Regions from separate parts of the Paenibacillus sp. PvR098 genome, predicted to be linked through region 2. Evidence: predicted binding sites of a transcription regulator. Region 2 holds the regulator's gene; the other holds the start of a gene.
The links. Region 2 encodes CtsR, which represses protease genes until heat stress. Its sites were predicted from a motif close to ATGGTCAATAAAGGTCAAACA; they were not measured.

Region 1 (9,572 bases), 490 kb from region 2:
TTCATTTGCCTTGGCAACCGGCTTGCCGAGCAGCTCGGACAAACGCTCCGCCGCAGGGGTTAAACGCAGTTCTTCCACAACCTCGCCTTTCGGGCGGCCCATGTGGCTTGCGAGGATCACTTTCGCTCCGCGCTCCGTCAAATATTGGATCGTCGGCAGCGTCTCACGAATCCGCGTGTCGTCGGTGATGATGCCCTTTTCGAGTGGCACGTTAAAATCGACCCGGACAAACACTCTTTTGCCGTTTACTTCTACGTCACGAACGCTTTTCTTACTCATTTTATCCATGCCCCCCAACCGGTTTTATCCTGCCCGCACATAAAAAATGTGGGAATGTCTCTTCATCGTTCAAAGAATGGCTCGATCCATCATAGGCGGGTGGCCGCAGAGCGTTAGCTTCCATCTTTCGTTTCAACCGGATTCTGGTTGGTATACAGAAACGAATGATTTGCGAGCCCAACGTTCACCCCATTGCCTACGAAGATGAGTTTCTTTTAACGATAATCAGAGCATTACCACAATTTTATCATTACAGACCTTTTTTAGCGATAAAGTTTGCCAAATCTACAACGCGGTTGGAGTAACCCCACTCGTTGTCATACCAGGATACAACTTTGACCATATTGTCGCCGACAACCATCGTGGACAGCGCGTCGATGGTGGAGGAAGCAGGGTCGCCGTTGTAGTCGCTGGATACCAATGGCTCTTCGGAGTAGTTCAAGATCCCTTTCAGCGGGCCATCAGCAGCTGCTTTCAACGCTGCGTTCACTTCGTCAACCGTTACGTTCGTGCTGAGTTCAACTACCAGATCTGTTACAGACACGTTAGGTGTTGGTACGCGCATAGCCATACCGTTCAGCTTGCCTTTCAGCTCCGGCAGAACCAGGGAAACGGCTTTCGCTGCACCCGTAGTGGACGGAATGATATTTTCAGCAGCGGCACGGGCGCGGCGGAGGTCTTTATGCGGCAGGTCGAGCACTTGTTGGTCATTCGTATAGGAGTGAACGGTTGTCATCATTCCTTTTACGATACCAAACTTGTCGTTCAACACTTTCGCGAACGGAGCCAAGCAGTTGGTTGTGCAGGATGCGTTGGAAATGACCGTGTGAGCGGAAGCGTCATATTTATCTTCGTTCACGCCCATAACGATTGTGATGTCTTCGTTTGTAGCCGGTGCAGAGATAATGACTTTCTTAGCTCCGCCTTTCAAGTGAAGCTCGGCTTTTTCTTTAGCTGTGAAAATACCCGTGGATTCTACGACGATTTCTACACCGTTAGCTCCCCAAGGAAGGTTCTCTGGATTACGCTCTGCAAACACCTTGATCGTTTTTCCGTTGACGATCAGTGCGCCTTCTGTGGATTCAACCGTTGCATCCAATCTGCCGTGCGTCGTGTCATATTTAAGCAGGTGCGCCAATGTGCTTACGTCTGTCAGGTCGTTGATCGCTACGATTTCTACTTCCGGGTTGCCAAGCGCCGCACGAAATACGTTACGACCGATACGTCCAAAACCGTTAATTCCTACTTTTACCATGAGTAATAGCCTCCTAAAAATGGGTTTATGATGTGTCGTCAAACGGCCACGGCCGCTGCAACATATGTCAAGACAGGCCGGAGCCTATCAAGATGTCAATCGTTGTACAATGTATTGCGCTGCTGCCTCATCGGTGATAAGCACATCCTCGTGCCCGTGCTTCAGAACCGAGACGATCGCTTCGCCTTTGCTTTTGCCACCGGCGATCCCGATGACCGTATCCATGCTCTGGATGTCTTCCATACGCAGCCCGATGGTCGGCATTTTGTGAAGGATGTGTCCTTCTCGATCAAAATAATACCCGAACGCTTCCGCAAGCGCTCCGTCACGCTGCAGGTTCCCCGTCGTTTCCTGGTCCACCTTGCGGCGTCTGGCCATGACCATAGCCTCTCCTATGCCGTGAATGACCATCCGTGCCTTACGGATAAATTGAATGATTTCGGCAATGTGGTCATCCTGCATGAGCGATTGGTAAGCTTCCTCGCCCAAATGATCAGGTACGTGAAGCAGCCGATAACGCGCTCCCGCTTTCTTGGCCATCGTAGAAGCAATCGTATTCGCTTGAAGCTCCACACTCTCTCCTAACCCTCCGCGGGCCGGAACGAACCAGCATCCCTTCATGGGGCTTGCGGCCGTCAAGTGGTAAGCGACTTCGGCCATCGTTGATCCGCCGGTCACGGCAATGACTTCGTCTTCCCTAACCAGCTTGCGAAGCACGGAAGCGCCTGCGCGGCCAAGCTCCTTCTTTGTATGGGGCGAGAGGTCTGAATCTCCCGGCACAATCACAACCTGCTTCAAGCCATAATGCGAGCGAATACGTTCCTCCAGCTCGGTAAGCCCGAATAAGTCTTTCACCAACGGTTCGATCCTCTCCAGCAGCTCTCTTCCGGCCGCGCTGATACGCATCCCGGAGGCCTCTACATCGATTAGCCCCTGCTCTTTGAGAAAATCCACTTCCCCGCGAAGCACCCGCTCCGTCATGTTCAGTGAGACCGCCAGCGTCCTTCGACCTACCATTCCGGAAACCAGGATGTAGTGAAGAATGGAATACCGTTTCTTCATCGTATCAACCAAATCAGGAAGAAGCTGCTGTTGAATGGTTAGGATGTCTCTCATGGATTCACTCCGCTCGTTACATGGACGATTTTTGTCCCGGTACTGCATTTTTAGTCCCACATACTCCAAAAAAAGAACTAAGCACTCTCACTTAGATAAGTTTATTATAACCCATTATGTTCCTCGCTTCAAGAGGACTGCCTGGAGAATCCAGCCCAATATTCATTGTCATATTGATCCACAACTTTTTTTGGTTTATAGAGTTGCTTTTCTCATCGCGATAGATTATAATAACTTTTGCTGTCACCTTAAGTCAGCGAACTAAATACTAAGCGCCCGTGGTCCAATGGATATGACGTAGGCCTCCGGAGCCTGAGATCAAGGTTCGATTCCTTGCGGGCGCGCCATTCTTACCAACAACATCAGCTTATGGCTGATTTTTTTTATTTCCTCGTTTGACCTTTCTTGACCTTTGTTTGATTTTCCGTTATTATGGTTATAGTTTTAATTATAAGGAGGCTGCAGCTCATGAGTTTTATTCCTATGGTTGTTGAACCGGATGCAAGAGGGGAACGCGCCTATGATATTTACTCCCGTCTACTCAAGGACCGCATCATTTTTCTCGGTACTGGGATCAACGATGTTGTAGCCAATTCGATCATCGCACAGCTGTTGTTCTTGGCCGCAAGCGATCCAGACAAAGATATTCATGTGTACATTAACAGCCCCGGAGGCTCGATCACATCGGGGATGGCGATTTACGACACGATGCAGTTCATCAAACCGGACGTATCCACGATTTGCGTGGGCATGGCCGCTTCAATGGGAGCATTCTTGCTCGCTGCCGGCGCCAAGGGCAAACGCTTTGCCCTGCCAAACAGCGAAGTGATGATCCATCAGCCGCTCGGCGGAGCCGAAGGACAGGCCAGCGATATCGAGATCCGCGCGAAGCGCATTCTCAAGTTGCGAGATAAGCTCAACACAATCTTGGCCGAGCGTACCGGACAATCGTTCGAGCGTATCGAGAAAGATACGGACCGCGATAACTTCATGTCAGCGGAAGAAGCAATGGCATATGGTTTGATCGATAAAGTCATCGAACGCGTGTAAACCGCAGCAAGACGAAAGCCCTGAACGGCGAACGAGCCGAAGCAGGGCTTTTTCGTTTACCCCTAATGACTCCCGACAACAATGAAACTCGGCTAACGCTAACAGCGCTTCTGGCTTATTCATCCATGGCTTCATTAGCATCCCCCTGTTAATAAAGGCTCAAGTAACAAAATAAGCGGCCACAGGCCCACAAAAGTTCCGTATGCCAGACTGATTCTTCACTGATGAACCTTGACAGGTCAAGCAAAAAGACCCTTCTCCACCGCTCTTCAAGAGCGATGGAGAAGGGTCTCCATCAGATCCAATTACTCAGCTCGATCATCCAACGGGTAGAAGATCAAATCAATCGGGAATGCAGAACCGGCCGGAGGACTGAATTCGATGTCCAGCGATTCTTCTTTTCCGGTGGTCTTCGCCAGAATTTGCATCCCGTCAAATGCAGTCAGCACGCCGGAGAAAGGCACCATACGAATTTCACCGTTGATTTTGAACGGCCCCTTGAATACCCCGCCCTTCGGAAGGATCATGACTGCCATTTTTCGCGGTTTGTCCGCGTGAATTTTGTAGACGACACCATAGTTACCGTCGTTAAGCACATTTTGACCACGCTGAGGATCATAGCCTGCCTGGAACGGGTCTGCTTTCCCATCCCCAATAATTAGCCGTGATGGCGTTGTGAATGAGCTGGCATCGATGTTCCAGTTCACCTCGGATACCGGGAACGTTCCGCGAACATGGCCGTTAAACGCAAGCTTCGGAAGCTGCAATGTATTCTGCGAGATTTCCGGAGCGACAGCAAACGTAAACTGCACCTGCCCGCTCGTTTCCACATCGTAGAACAAGTTCACCCCTTGATCGGGATAAAAATCCGGGAATTGCTTATACACAAATGTCTTTTGGGGAGGAATCGTCAGCGTTTCGTTAAGCGGATCACCCATTAGGAAATCGACGGTAGCCTCGCTGCCGATCAGATTTGCATAAACCGAAGGCCATACCTCGCCTTTATTGGTCGTTTTGACCGTTACCGGTTTATCAGTCAAGTTGGTTGCCAAAATCGCAAGCGTCAGCTTTTCCTTCGTTCCATTAATATGATCTGCATACAGACGCCCTTTGCCTTCCACGTTGTCTTGATACAAAATCCCTTGTTCCGTGAAGGTTTCCGGACTGTCGCTGACCAGCAGCTTACGGGATCGATCCTCTGTCACCTGCTTAGGCAGTTGAGGAAGCTCCCAAAAATTGCTCCACAGTATGCTCCAGTTAGTCTTGATGTAGCCGCCTACCGGCTTCATGTAAATCGGATATTCTACTGCATTCAGATGTGTTTCATTTGTGATTATAAGATTGCGGGTATAGGGCTCGCTTTTGTTGCCATTGCGATCCCACACCGTCAGCGTTATCGGATAAGTGCCAGGTTTAAAATAGGCCTCTTCTTTCCCCTGCCATTCGTACTTCGGCAGACCTTCCGCATCCGGATCGTAGCTCAGATCCACAAAATTGACCGGCTCACCGATCTTGTAGGTCTGCTTAGCAAACGTAAACTTGGCTACGGGGTTGGAATTGCTTGTATTGGGATCGTAAATTCCCCTTGGAGGATTTACGTAAAGCACATCCACCCGTCTTAGCTCATTGTTATATGTATACTTTGCCCCCATGTAATCAGCCAGCCACGTCAGCTTGATCATCAACTTGCCATTCACGATCGCAGCCACTTCATCAAAATGCTGCCAGTACCCGTTAATCCATACGGATTTGTTGTCGATATCCAGCATGATGCTGTAGCCAGGCGTCTCCATTTGGATCTGCCGCTTCTCGGCGATCCACTGCACTTTCATTCCGAAAGAATCACCCAAAAACTTGGCAGGTACAAATGTCTTGTCTTTCAAAATGGTCGCCGGCGCCTCGAGCGTCACCTGCTCCCCGTTCAAGAAAGCTTCCTGCTTATCAATGTAAAGCAAAACATACGTTGTCCCGGAGGACATCGGCGCTTCTTGCTCTGCAGAAGCCAACGGGGCTGCTGCAAACGAAAGCATCATCGCCATGATCAGTAACAAGGCCAACTCTTTCCTCATCCGCTTCATCTTTCTACTCCTCTTTATGCAGCTCTTCTGGTGTCGTAAGAAAACCACAAACTAGGCCAACCATGCTTTGAGGCCGCGATGCAAAAACAGGTTTTCTTGTGATAAAGAAAGCGTCTGACTTCGCTGCAAAATTTATACTTTCTTTATCTGTAGAAAAACTTCTCATCGAAGTCTTTTCTAAGATGCCGGAACTACAAGATTGCAGAGCAAACCCCGCTTTGCAAGCGGGAGGTTTTTTCCTTCAGCCATCCAAAAAGAGATCCTTTGGATACAGCTTACATGTACTGATGTTATTGAACAACAGAAAAAACCTTTTCCGGCATAAGACACGTCTATATAGACGCGCTGCCCGAAAAAAGGTTGCGCTCTTTCCTGTATTATCTCTGCTTGTACCATTGAAACGGAAGAGAGAGCCGCTGAAGAAAAAAAGCTTCCTTATCGGAAGCCATAGCTGTTATTATTGGTTTTCCAATTCCTCTTTGCTCACCAATGTAACTAACGCGGTCACAGCCTGTTCTGCGTCCGAACCTTCTGCACTTATGTGCACTTCAGTCCCTGTGCTGATCGCGAGGCTCATAATCCCCATGATGCTCTTGGCATTCACTTTTTTCTCGTCCTTCTCCACAAAAATTTCCGAAGAAAACTTATTCGCTTCTTGCACGAAAAGTGCCGCCGGTCTGGCATGAAGGCCTGTTTTTAATTTGACGACTACTGGGCGTCTCGACATGCAACCAATACCCCCTACAATCTTTAAATTCCCAAAGGATGAAGGGCAGAACGCCCTAAGAGTAAATGAATTCACCGTCCCATCAAGGAAAGACGGTATTCCGAAACGATCCAGAACGGAAGCCTCACTTAGGCTGTTTCCGTTTACAATCGTTACAATTCGATTTGTCAATCATTATATCATTTTTCGGCAGTTTACACTAGAAATTTTGAAAACTTACACAAAAAATCTACATTTGGTCAAGTTTCGTCAGGTTTTCCGCAGTTTTTCTGCGAGTTCATCAATTTTTCTTAAACGATGATTGACACCGGATTTACTGACTTGACCCTTCAGCAGGTCACCGACTTCTTTCAGATTCATATCGGGATGCTTCAAACGGATCTCCGCAACCTCCCGAAGCTTATCCGGCAAATTATTGAGACCGAGCTCTTTTTGCAAAAGCCGAATATTATCGATCTGCCGCACTGCTGCACCTATGGTTTTGTTCAAATTGGCCGTTTCACAATTGACCAGCCGATTCACGGAATTTCGCATGTCCTTCATAATACGCACATCCTCAAACCGCAGTAAAGCCTGATGCGCCCCAATTAAGCTTAGAAATTCAATGATTTTCTCGCCTTCCTTGATATAAAGAACAAAACCCTTTTTCCGCTCTATACAGCGGGCATTCAGATCAAATTCATTGGCCAATCGGCACAATGATTGGCAGTGCTCTTCATACATCGAATAAATTTCCAAATGATACGAGGAACCCTCCGGATTGTTGACGGATCCTCCCGCGAGGAAAGCTCCCCGCAGATAAGCCCGTTTGCAGCAGCCTCTTTTAATAATATCCGATTCTATGCCCGGAGTGAAAAGGAAACCCTCGGAGACGATCTGCAGCTCCTTCAAAATCTCCTGCACCTGATTGGGAACACGCACAATATATACGTTGTTCTTCTTAAGCCTCATTTTTTTGCGGACCAGTAGCTCCGTGTGCACCTGAAACGATTTTTTGAGAAGAGAATAAATTCGCCTTGCGATCGCAGCGTTCTCCGTTGAGACATCCAGTACAATTTTCTGGCTGGAAACCTGCACAGCACCATTCATACGAATGAGGGCCGACAGCTCCGCCTTCTCGCAGCAGCGCTCCGATTCCATCAGAGTTAGCTCTTTTTTCGTTTGGGCGGCGAAGGACATGGTAATCACCTCTTCTTGAACATCCAGCTCTCCACCAGTTGATAAATGTGCTGACTTAGCTTTTCCGCATCGTGTCGCAAATAAGTTCGGAACAAGACGAGACGGTCGGCGATCACCTTGTAGCCTTGCTTCATCACTTCATCCAGATCTAGCTGCACGACTTTCGCGCCTTGTTCGGCATATCTGTTCTGTATCTTTACGGGAATCTCTTCATTGTTCACAATGACATAATCGAATAAATCGTGCCCGACATGATCTCGAACCGCTTTCAAATGATCGCTGACTTTGTAGTCATCCGTTTCCCCGGGTTGGGTCATCACATTACAAATAAATATCTTCAGCGCATTGGATGACAGAATCGTCTCGGCGATTTCCGGTACCAATAAATTCGGCAAAATGCTGGTATATAAACTCCCCGGACCTACCAGAATAGCATCTGCCTGCCGAAGAGCCTCCAGAGCTTCCGGAAGGGCACGTACGTCGGCCGGCTCGATGGATACACGACGGATGACGCCACCCGCTAGCGGGATCTTTGACTCACCCTCCACGAAGGTACCGTCCTCCATCTCCGCTTTAAGCACAATCGATTGGTCGGAAGCCGGAAGAACACGGCCGCGAACGGCCAGTACACGGCTCAACTCCCGCACACCGGTGACGAAATCTCCGGTAATATCTCGCATTGCAGCCAACATTAGATTACCCAAACTGTGTCCGGCCAATCCATTCCCTTTATCAAAACGATATTCGAGCAATTGACCGAGCAGCGGCTCCACATCCGCCAGCGCAGTCAACACATTGCGAATATCGCCGGGGGGGATTATCTCAAGCTCGGAACGCAAAATACCCGAGCTCCCTCCGTCATCAGCTACAGTAACGATAGCCGTAATATCCATGGGCTTCAGTTTTAGTCCGCGAAGCATCACCGACAGGCCCGTTCCCCCACCAATGACAACAATACGCGGCCTGTAGTTTTCTCTTTCGTGGACAAGTGTCATCTCTTCACCTCAACCCGATCTCGTTCCGAATCCCGGTGAGTGATTCTGATAACCTCCGTTTCGCTATTACCCATCATTTTACCTAAGTATTCCGCAATAGCAACCGAGCGGTGCTTACCGCCGGTACAACCAATACCGACGACGACCTGACTCTTGCCTTCCTTTTTGTACTGCGGAACGAGGAAATGCAGCATATCGAGAAGCTTCGCCAGAAACTCCTGCGTCTCCGTCCATTTCATAACATAATCATACACTTCGGGATCCTGGCCGGTGTTCGGACGTAAGTTATCGACATAATGCGGGTTGGGCAAAAAACGCACGTCAAAGATCAAATCGGCATCAATCGGAATTCCGTATTTAAAGCCAAATGAGATTACATTTATAGATATGCCGCCTACCTCCAGATTGGTGAAACGAGACACGATCTTCTCTTTAAGTTGGGCGGGCTTCAACGTACTGCTGTCGATGACTTGGGTGGCGTGACCTTTTAACTCTTCCAGCAGCTTCCGCTCTTGCTGGATCCCTTCAAGCGGGGCACCTGTCGGAGCGAGAGGATGCTTGCGCCGGCTTTCCTTATACCTTTGAACCAGAACGGAGTCCGTCGCATCGAGGAACAATATTTCGTGAGTTAACGTGTAGTTTTCATTAATATATCGAAGCGATTCCGACAGCGAAGTGAAGAACTCACGGCCACGGAGATCGATCACAAGCGCAACTTTGCCGATTCTACCTTTGGACTGCTCAATCAACTCGGCAAATTTTGGAATCAAAATCGGAGGAAGGTTATCCACGCAGAAAAAACCCAAGTCCTCCAAGCTCTGCACCGCAATCGTTTTACCAGCTCCGGACATGCCTGTGATAATAACCAGTTTACCGAGGGTTTGTATATTTTC
Region 2 (9,572 bases):
GTCATCCAAACGGCTTTCCAGCTTCTTCAAATCCGGCGGTACCGTATATGAGCGAAGCCTTACTTTGGAGCTTGCTTCATCAATTAGGTCGATTGCCTTATCCGGTAGGAAGCGATCTGTGATGTAACGATCGGATAGCTTCACGGCTTGCTCAATCGCTTCGTCTGTAATTTTCACGCGATGGTGCGCTTCATAGCGGTCACGCAGCCCGTGAAGGATTTGAATAGCCTCTTCCGGAGAAGGCTGGTCTACCGTAATCGGCTGGAAGCGTCGTTCCAATGCCGCATCCTTCTCGATATATTTACGATATTCGTCCAGCGTCGTCGCTCCGATACACTGCAGCTCGCCGCGAGCCAGCGCTGGCTTCAGGATATTGGAGGCATCGATCGCGCCTTCCGCTCCACCTGCGCCAATGAGCGTGTGCAGTTCGTCAATGAACAGAATGATATTTCCTGCTTGACGAATTTCGTCCATAATCTTCTTCAAACGGTCTTCAAATTCACCGCGGTATTTCGTGCCAGCTACCACTGATCCCATATCCAGGGTCATTACGCGTTTGTCGCGTAGTGTTTCCGGAATTTCATTCGCCACGATTTTTTGAGCCAGGCCTTCCGCAATCGCAGTTTTACCAACACCCGGTTCACCAATGAGCACCGGATTGTTCTTCGTTCTTCGGCTGAGCACCTGAATCACGCGCTCGATTTCTTTGCTGCGGCCAATGACCGGATCGAGGTTTCCTTCTTTCGCATAGGCGGTCAAATCACGCGCCAGACCGTCCAGGGTCGGTGTATTTACATTAGCGGGGCTACCATGGTTCGGCGAGACCACCTCGCTGCTGCCAAGCAATTGAAGCACTTGTTGACGGGCTTTGTTCAAGCTTACGCCCAAATTGCCCAGCACACGTGCCGCAACACCTTCGCCTTCACGTATCAATCCGAGCAGGATATGCTCCGTTCCGACGTACGTATGCCCGAGCTTCCGCGCTTCATCCATGGACAGCTCAATGACCTTTTTAGCTCGAGGAGTATAAGCGATATTGGTAGGCTGCTCTTGTCCTCTACCGATCAGTGATTCGACTTCGTCTTGAATTTTCTCCAAACCGAGCCCCAAAGCGATCAGGGCTTTGGCGGCAATGCCTTCGCCTTCACGAATCAATCCGAGCAAAATATGCTCTGTACCAATATTATTATGACCCAAACGAACGGCTTCTTCTTGGGCCAAAGACAGCACTTTCTGCGCACGTTCCGTAAATCTGCCAAACATCATGTATAACACCTCCAAAAATTAGTAAGAATAGGATACTTTCTAGGTTAGCCGACTCCAGACTCATCCGATTGAGATATTTTGTCTCTCATCAGTTGAGCCCTTCTTATGTCTCTTTCTTCAGGCGTTAGCTTTTCTCCTGCTGACTGCTGTAAAAAACCCGGTTGGGTCATCACCAAAAGCTCATTGAGCACATGAGGTGACACATTCTTGATAAACTCCAAATCAATTCCGAGCCTCACATCCGACAGACGCTGTGCCGCTTCTTTGGAATCCATAATAGCTGCGTATGATAGTATACCGTAAGAACGGCTGACACGGTCCAAAATTTTAGCCTTCGTTTCATACACTAGCTTCTGTCTGGCCGCCCGCTCGTGCTCGATAATCTGCCTTACTACGCTGTAAAGATTATCAATGATTTCATCCTCCGACTGTCCAAGCGTAATCTGGTTGGATATTTGGAACAGGTTACCGAGCGCCTCGCTGCCTTCACCATACAGACCCCGAACCGCCAATCCTACCTGTGTGATAGCCGACAAAATTCGATTGATCTGCTGTGTAAGCACCAGCGCCGGAAGGTGGATCATCACCGATGCGCGAATACCCGTTCCGACATTCGTCGGGCAGCTCGTCATGTATCCTCTTTTCTCATCAAAAGCGTAGTTCAGCTGGACTTCGAACGCATCGTCGATTTCGCTGGCCAATTCCCACGCTTCTTTAATTTGAAAACCGGGGCACAAGCATTGTATTCGCAGATGATCTTCTTCATTCACCATGATGCTGATTGCTTCATTATCACTTAAAATGACTGCACCGTTCCGAGACTCGTTGGCCAAGGCCGGACTGATCAAATGTTTCTCGACCAGCACCCGTTTCTCCAACTCATTCAGTTCCGAAAGCGGCAACAGCGTAAACTTGCTGATCGTATCCAGTTCATCTTTATCAAGTACCTGCGATACTTGATCCAATACCTCTTTGGACTGTTGGTTCGTCGCCAACATAGGAAAAGGGTAGGCCCGTAAATTTCGGGCAATGCGAATTCTACTGCTAATCACGATATCGGAATCAGGTCCTTCCCCCCTCATCCACTCGCTTAGCGCATGCTGTGTAAATCGGCTAGCTTCTGTCATAAGCATTCCCCCTTACAGCCCATATTGAACTCAGCCTTCGGCTACTTTTTTCTCTAGCTCGCGAATCTGGTCCCGAAGCTTGGCCGCTTGTTCGAATTCTTCATTTTCAATGGACACCAGCAGTTCTTTCTTTAATTGATCTATTTCACGTTTATCTTTAATTAACCCACCAGAACGTTTAGGAACCTTACCGGTGTGCATTATGTTTCCATGAACTCTTTTGAAAAGGGGGTCCAATTTCTCGCCAAAATGTTTATAACATTCGCTGCAGCCGAATCGTCCCACTTTACTGAATTGAGTGTAGGTAAGCCCGCAATGCTCGCAGCGGCTAGGTTGAACTTTGTTCGCCAGCGTACTGTGCGCTGATGGTTCGAAATCGAGTAATCCGCTTAGCAGGTTGTGAATAGAGAAGCCGTTCGGTGTTCCCGGTATCAGCTCTCCCTTTTCTCTGGCGCATGACTCACAAATATGAAATTCTGTCTTCTCACCATTTAATATTTTAGTAAAATGGAGAGTTGCCTGCTTCTTACCACATTCTTGACATATCATCCGGTTCCCTCCTTCATTTGCTTAGCAAGGAGATCAGCATGGCTTTAAGAAGCTTCGCCCGAATTTCGTCGCGAAGCGGGAGTTTCAAAGTCAGAACCTCTCTAGCCATAGCTGCCTTCATTATGGCCGCTTCCCTTGCGGTGATGAAGCCGCCCTCCTCAAGCTGGTACAGCAGTCCTTCCGAAGCGGATTGATCCATATGCGAGCTAATCGTTCGAAATATATGGTCAAGCACTGGCCCATGAGAATGCAGTTCAATCTTCTGAATTCGAATGTAGCCGCCGCCACCTCGCTTACTTTCGACAATATACCCTTTTTCCAAGGTAAACCGAGTGCTGATGACATAGTTGATTTGTGATGGAACACAGTTAAATTGATCCGCAAGATCATTTCGCTGGATTTCAATCACACCGCCCGGGCTCTGCTGCAAAACCTGCTTCAGATACTGTTCGATAATTTCTGAAACATTGCGCATCGTTTTGTCCTCCAAAGGCAGAAGTAAAGCCATTTTTATGCCTGTTGTACCATTACATGAAGCCGAAAGCCGTAAGTTGACTTTGACTTTCTTTGACTTTAGAAACATTATATCAGATTTATACAATAATGCAACACCCGCACAGCCTTCAGAGCCTGTCGATTTCTAAGGTGCATCTTGATTACATATTAACGGCAGAACAAGTTGGATCTTATGTTTATTATGTATTCTTTCCCGTGGATTATGTCTTTTTACAAAAAGAGCATCCTCTTTTGATCCGAATATAAAATGGTTCAGAGCATCCTTTAACATGTACATATTTTTTTGAATTTTCTAAAAAATATACTGTGCAATCGCAATTTTTTATCATATAATGAATAATACCGAAAGCGTTTTCAAATACTAGGAAAATGACGGAGGTGCTTGTTATGATGAATGAAACGAAATACAGAAAACAAGCTATGCAAATTTGGGAAGCCACTCGCGAAGAGACCAAACAAAACCTTCATGCTGATTTAAAAGAACCATTAGCCCGGTTATATCGTTTAAAAAAGAATATGATACAGACCATCTCATTGCTGCTGACCAACAAACGCCATCAATCAAAATAAGCCCTTCGCGGCTTATTTTTTATAATAAAAAGTGTACGCTTATCTACATCATTTTCAATTCCATGTATGCAATGCAAAAGAGCCTCCCGGATACTAATCCGAAGAAGCTCTTGGTTTGCTTGGCGACGTCCTACTCTCCCAGGACCCTGCGGTCCAAGTACCATTGGCGCTGGAAGGCTTAACGTTCGTGTTCGGTATGGGTACGCGTGGTTCCCTTCCGCCATCATCACCAAACATATTCAGGTTTGCGCCCTGAAAACTGGATCGAAACAAAGCATGCTGAAGTTCATGTATTTGGATAAGCCCTCGACCGATTAGTATTCGTCAGCTCCACACGTTGCCGCGCTTCCACCCCGAACCTATCAACCTCGTCGTCTACAAGGGGTCTTACTAATTGGGAAATCTCATCTTGAGGGGGGCTTCACGCTTAGATGCTTTCAGCGCTTATCCCTTCCGTACTTAGCTATCCAGCCGTGCCTCTGGCGAGACAACTGGTACACCAGCGGTACGTCCATCCCGGTCCTCTCGTACTAAGGACAGCTCCTCTCAAATTTCCTACGCCCACGACAGATAGGGACCGAACTGTCTCACGACGTTCTGAACCCAGCTCGCGTACCGCTTTAATGGGCGAACAGCCCAACCCTTGGGACCTACTTCAGCCCCAGGATGCGATGAGCCGACATCGAGGTGCCAAACCTCCCCGTCGATGTGGACTCTTGGGGGAGATAAGCCTGTTATCCCCAGGGTAGCTTTTATCCGTTGAGCGATGGCCCTTCCATGCGGTACCACCGGATCACTAAGCCCGACTTTCGTCCCTGCTCGACCTGTTTGTCTCGCAGTCAAGCTCCCTTATGCCTTTGCACTCTTCGAATGATTTCCAACCATTCTGAGGGAACCTTAGGGCGCCTCCGTTACTCTTTAGGAGGCGACCGCCCCAGTCAAACTGCCCACCTGACACTGTCCCCATACCGGATCACGGTACCAGGTTAGAACTCCGATACGATCAGGGTGGTATCCCAACGTCGCCTCCACACAAGCTGGCGCTCATGCTTCTCAGGCTCCCACCTATCCTGTACAGATCGTACCAAAGTCCAATATCAAGCTGCAGTAAAGCTCCATGGGGTCTTTCCGTCTTGTCGCGGGTAACCTGCATCTTCACAGGTATTAAAATTTCACCGGATCTCTCGTCGAGACAGCGCCCAAGTCGTTACGCCATTCGTGCGGGTCAGAATTTACCTGACAAGGAATTTCGCTACCTTAGGACCGTTATAGTTACGGCCGCCGTTTACTGGGGCTTCGGTTCACAGCTTCGGATTGCTCCTAACCGCTCCCCTTAACCTTCCAGCACCGGGCAGGCGTCAGCCCGTATACTTCGCCTTGCGGCTTCGCACAGACCTGTGTTTTTGCTAAACAGTCGCTTGGGCCTTTTCACTGCGGCCCCCTCGGGCTATTCACCCTACCGAGGCACCCCTTCTCCCGAAGTTACGGGGTCATTTTGCCGAGTTCCTTAACGAGAGTTCTTCCGCGCGCCTTAGCATGCTCTGCTCGCCTACCTGTGTCGGTTTGCGGTACGGGCACCTTCTCCCTGGCTAGAGGCTTTTCTTGGCAGCCTGAACTCATGACCTTCGGTACTGTAATTTTCCCTCCCCATCACAGCTTAGCCTTAATGATGTGCGGATTTGCCTACACATCAGCCTTACTGCTTGGACGAGCATCCATCAGCTCGCGTCACTATCCTTCTGCGTCACCCCATTGCTCATAACGGTTCACGGTGGTACAGGAATTTCAACCTGTTGTCCTTCGACTACGCCTTTCGGCCTCGCCTTAGGTCCCGACTAACCCTGAGTGGACGAACCTTCCTCAGGAACCCTTAGGCTTTCGGCGGATCAGATTCTCACTGATCTTTTCGTTACTCATACCGGCATTCTCACTTGTAACCAGTCCACCAGTCCTCACGATCTAGCTTCAACCCGATTACAACGCTCCCCTACCCCATGACGTCATAGACGTCTAGTCATAGCTTCGGTGGTGTGTTTAGCCCCGTTACATTTTCGGCGCAGAGTCACTCGACCAGTGAGCTATTACGCACTCTTTAAATGGTGGCTGCTTCTAAGCCAACATCCTGGTTGTCTGTGCAACTCCACATCCTTTCCCACTTAACACACACTTGGGGACCTTAGCTGATGATCTGGGCTGTTTCCCTCTTGACAATGGATCTTAGCACTCACTGTCTGACTCCCGGGATAACGTCTGTGGCATTCAGAGTTTGACTGGACTTGGTAACCCTTGGCGGGCCCCGCACCCAATCAGTGCTTTACCTCCACGACGCATCTCCCGAGGCTAGCCCTAAAGCTATTTCGGGGAGAACCAGCTATCTCCGAGTTCGATTGGAATTTCTCCGCTACCCCCACCTCATCCCCGAATTTTTCAACATTCGTGGGTTCGGGCCTCCAGTGCGTGTTACCGCACCTTCACCCTGGACAGGGGTAGATCACACGGTTTCGGGTCTACGTCCACGTACTCAAGCGCCCTATTCAGACTCGCTTTCGCTGCGGCTACGGCTTCTCACCTTAACCTCGCACGGGAACGTAACTCGCCGGTTCATTCTACAAAAGGCACGCCATCACCCATTAACGGGCTCTGACTTCTTGTAAGCACACGGTTTCAGGTTCTTTTTCACTCCGCTCCCGCGGTTCTTTTCACCTTTCCCTCACGGTACTGCTTCACTATCGGTCACCAGGGAGTATTTAGCCTTGGCAGATGGTCCTGCCGGATTCCCACGAGGTTTCACGTGTCTCGCGGTACTCGGGATCCGTCTAGGGTTTTCGCAGAATTTCAGCTACAGGGCTTTTACCTTCTTTGGCCGGCCTTTCCAGACCGCTTCACTTACTCTGCTCAACCCACATTGACGTCCCACAACCCCAGAAAGCAAGCTTCCTGGTTTGGGCTAATCCGCTTTCGCTCGCCGCTACTGACGGAATCACTTTTGTTTTCTTTTCCTGAGGGTACTTAGATGTTTCAGTTCCCCTCGTATGCCTCCAATGCAGCTATGTATTCACTGCATGGTACATGCGAATTACCACATGCGGGTTCCCCCATTCGGACATCCCCGGATCAAAGCCTGCTTACGGCTCCCCGAGGCATTTCGTCGTTCGCCACGTCCTTCTTCGGCTCCTGGTGCCTAGGCATCCTCCGTGTGCTCTTTATAGCTTAACCAATGCTTTGACATGAAGTCTTAGCGTAGTTATAGATCAAAGATCTAAGGATGATTCAGCATTGTTACTTTGTTTCGATATCCAGTTTTCAAGGAACAAACTTTGTTTATTCGCTACCGTTTCACCGGCAGGAACGATATCTTAGCATGTTCGCCGCGGCCGATGCAAGCATCAGCTTTTGACATTTTTGCCAAGACCGAAAGGCATTGCGCCTTTCAAAACTGACAACGAGTGAGTGTGATACAGCTTTCGCTGCAGATTTGTCCGTCGCCCTACAGACGACATGGACTCCATAGAAAGGAGGTGATCCAGCCGCACCTTCCGATACGGCTACCTTGTTACGACTTCACCCCAATCATCTACCCCACCTTCGGCGGCTGGCTCCCTTGCGGGTTACCCCACCGACTTCGGGTGTTGTAAACTCTCGTGGTGTGACGGGCGGTGTGTACAAGACCCGGGAACGTATTCACCGCGGCATGCTGATCCGCGATTACTAGCAATTCCGACTTCATGCAGGCGAGTTGCAGCCTGCAATCCGAACTGAGACCGGCTTATAAAGATTCGCTCCACCTCGCGGTTTCGCTTCTCGTTGTACCGGCCATTGTAGTACGTGTGTAGCCCAGGTCATAAGGGGCATGATGATTTGACGTCATCCCCACCTTCCTCCGGTTTGTCACCGGCAGTCAACTTAGAGTGCCCAACTGAATGCTGGCAACTAAGTTCAAGGGTTGCGCTCGTTGCGGGACTTAACCCAACATCTCACGACACGAGCTGACGACAACCATGCACCACCTGTCTCCTCTGTCCCGAAGGCCTACGATATCTCTACCGTATTCAGAGGGATGTCAAGACCTGGTAAGGTTCTTCGCGTTGCTTCGAATTAAACCACATACTCCACTGCTTGTGCGGGTCCCCGTCAATTCCTTTGAGTTTCACTCTTGCGAGCGTACTCCCCAGGCGGAGTGCTTATTGTGTTTACTTCGGCACCGAGGAATCGAATCCCCGACACCTAGCACTCATCGTTTACGGCGTGGACTACCAGGGTATCTAATCCTGTTTGCTCCCCACGCTTTCGCGCCTCAGCGTCAGTTACAGTCCAGAAAGCCGCCTTCGCCACTGGTGTTCCTCCACATCTCTACGCATTTCACCGCTACACGTGGAATTCCGCTTTCCTCTCCTGCACTCAAGCCACCCAGTTTTCGGTGCGAACCGGGGTTGAGCCCCGGGCTTAAACACCAAACTTAAGTAGCCGCCTGCGCGCGCTTTACGCCCAATAATTCCGGACAACGCTTGCCCCCTACGTATTACCGCGGCTGCTGGCACGTAGTTAGCCGGGGCTTTCTTCTCAAGTACCGTCACCCTCAGAGCAGTTACTCTCCGAGGCGTTCTTCCTTGGCAACAGAGCTTTACGATCCGAAAACCTTCATCACTCACGCGGCGTTGCTCCGTCAGACTTGCGTCCATTGCGGAAGATTCCCTACTGCTGCCTCCCGTAGGAGTCTGGGCCGTGTCTCAGTCCCAGTGTGGCCGATCACCCTCTCAGGTCGGCTACGCATCGTCGCCTTGGTGAGCCATTACCTCACCAACTAGCTAATGCGCCGCAGGCCCATCTGTAAGCCACAGCTTGCGCCGTGTTTCTTGATCTCCCCATGCGGAGAAACCAGCTATTCGGTCTTAGCTACCGTTTCCGGTAGTTATCCCGATCTTACAGGCAGGTTGCCTACGTGTTACTCACCCGTCCGCCGCTAACTTATCCCGAAGGATAAATCCGCTCGACTTGCATGTATTAGGCACGCCGCCAGCGTTCGTCCTGAGCCAGGATCAAACTCTCCATTAAGAAAAGCTGATTGAAAAGCTCATTGCAATGCTGGCGAGAATCAATTGATTCTCTATTTAATGCACTCACTCGTTGTTCAGTTTTCAAAGGGCAATTCTTCATCGTTTTTCGACTTCGTTTTCTCATTCCCGCCAAAAGCGACTTGATTAATATATCATATCAACCTAGTTAAATGCAAGCATTATTTTTCAATCATTTTTTTGCTTGCTGTCTTTCTTTCTTTTAACGAACATCTGCCGCAAAAGCGACAAGAAGTAATATAACAAATTGCAGAATACAATGCAACTGGTATATTTACCCACAAAAAAAGTATGCCCTGCAGCTTAGCTGCAAAGGCATACTCTTGATTCCTTTATTCGCCCTGACGCTCACGCATCAATGGGAAAAGCAGTACATCGCGAATGGATGGGGCATTGGTCAGCAGCATAACCAAACGATCGATACCGATGCCGAGGCCACCTGTTGGCGGCATACCATATTCCAGGGCGCGAA

Region 1: clpP (ATP-dependent Clp endopeptidase proteolytic subunit ClpP) is a predicted target of CtsR. The motif match lies at 3,043-3,063, and genes of this name have one in related genera.

Annotation. Positions count from the first base shown of each region.
Region 1 covers NZ_JAFIBU010000001.1:3,461,246-3,470,817, reverse strand. Annotated here, with positions in the region: gene JOE45_RS17225 (phosphoglycerate kinase) at 1-279, opposite strand, end outside; gene gap (type I glyceraldehyde-3-phosphate dehydrogenase) at 530-1,534, opposite strand; gene JOE45_RS17215 (sugar-binding transcriptional regulator) at 1,622-2,650, opposite strand; tRNA gene JOE45_RS17210 (tRNA-Arg) at 2,923-2,997, shown strand; gene clpP (ATP-dependent Clp endopeptidase proteolytic subunit ClpP) at 3,119-3,700, shown strand; gene JOE45_RS17200 (stalk domain-containing protein) at 4,006-5,778, opposite strand; gene JOE45_RS17195 (HPr family phosphocarrier protein) at 6,236-6,505, opposite strand; gene whiA (DNA-binding protein WhiA) at 6,755-7,684, opposite strand; gene JOE45_RS17185 (gluconeogenesis factor YvcK family protein) at 7,690-8,679, opposite strand; gene rapZ (RNase adapter RapZ) at 8,676-9,572, opposite strand, start outside.
Region 2 covers NZ_JAFIBU010000001.1:2,967,180-2,976,751, forward strand. Annotated here, with positions in the region: gene clpC (ATP-dependent Clp protease ATP-binding subunit) at 1-1,266, opposite strand, end outside; gene mcsB (protein-arginine kinase McsB) at 1,311-2,393, opposite strand; gene mcsA (protein-arginine kinase activator protein McsA) at 2,424-2,942, opposite strand; gene JOE45_RS14765 (CtsR family transcriptional regulator) at 2,956-3,417, opposite strand; gene JOE45_RS14770 (hypothetical protein) at 3,846-4,028, shown strand; rRNA gene rrf (5S ribosomal RNA) at 4,146-4,262, opposite strand; rRNA gene JOE45_RS14780 (23S ribosomal RNA) at 4,323-7,244, opposite strand; rRNA gene JOE45_RS14785 (16S ribosomal RNA) at 7,540-9,080, opposite strand; gene lysS (lysine--tRNA ligase) at 9,433-9,572, opposite strand, start outside.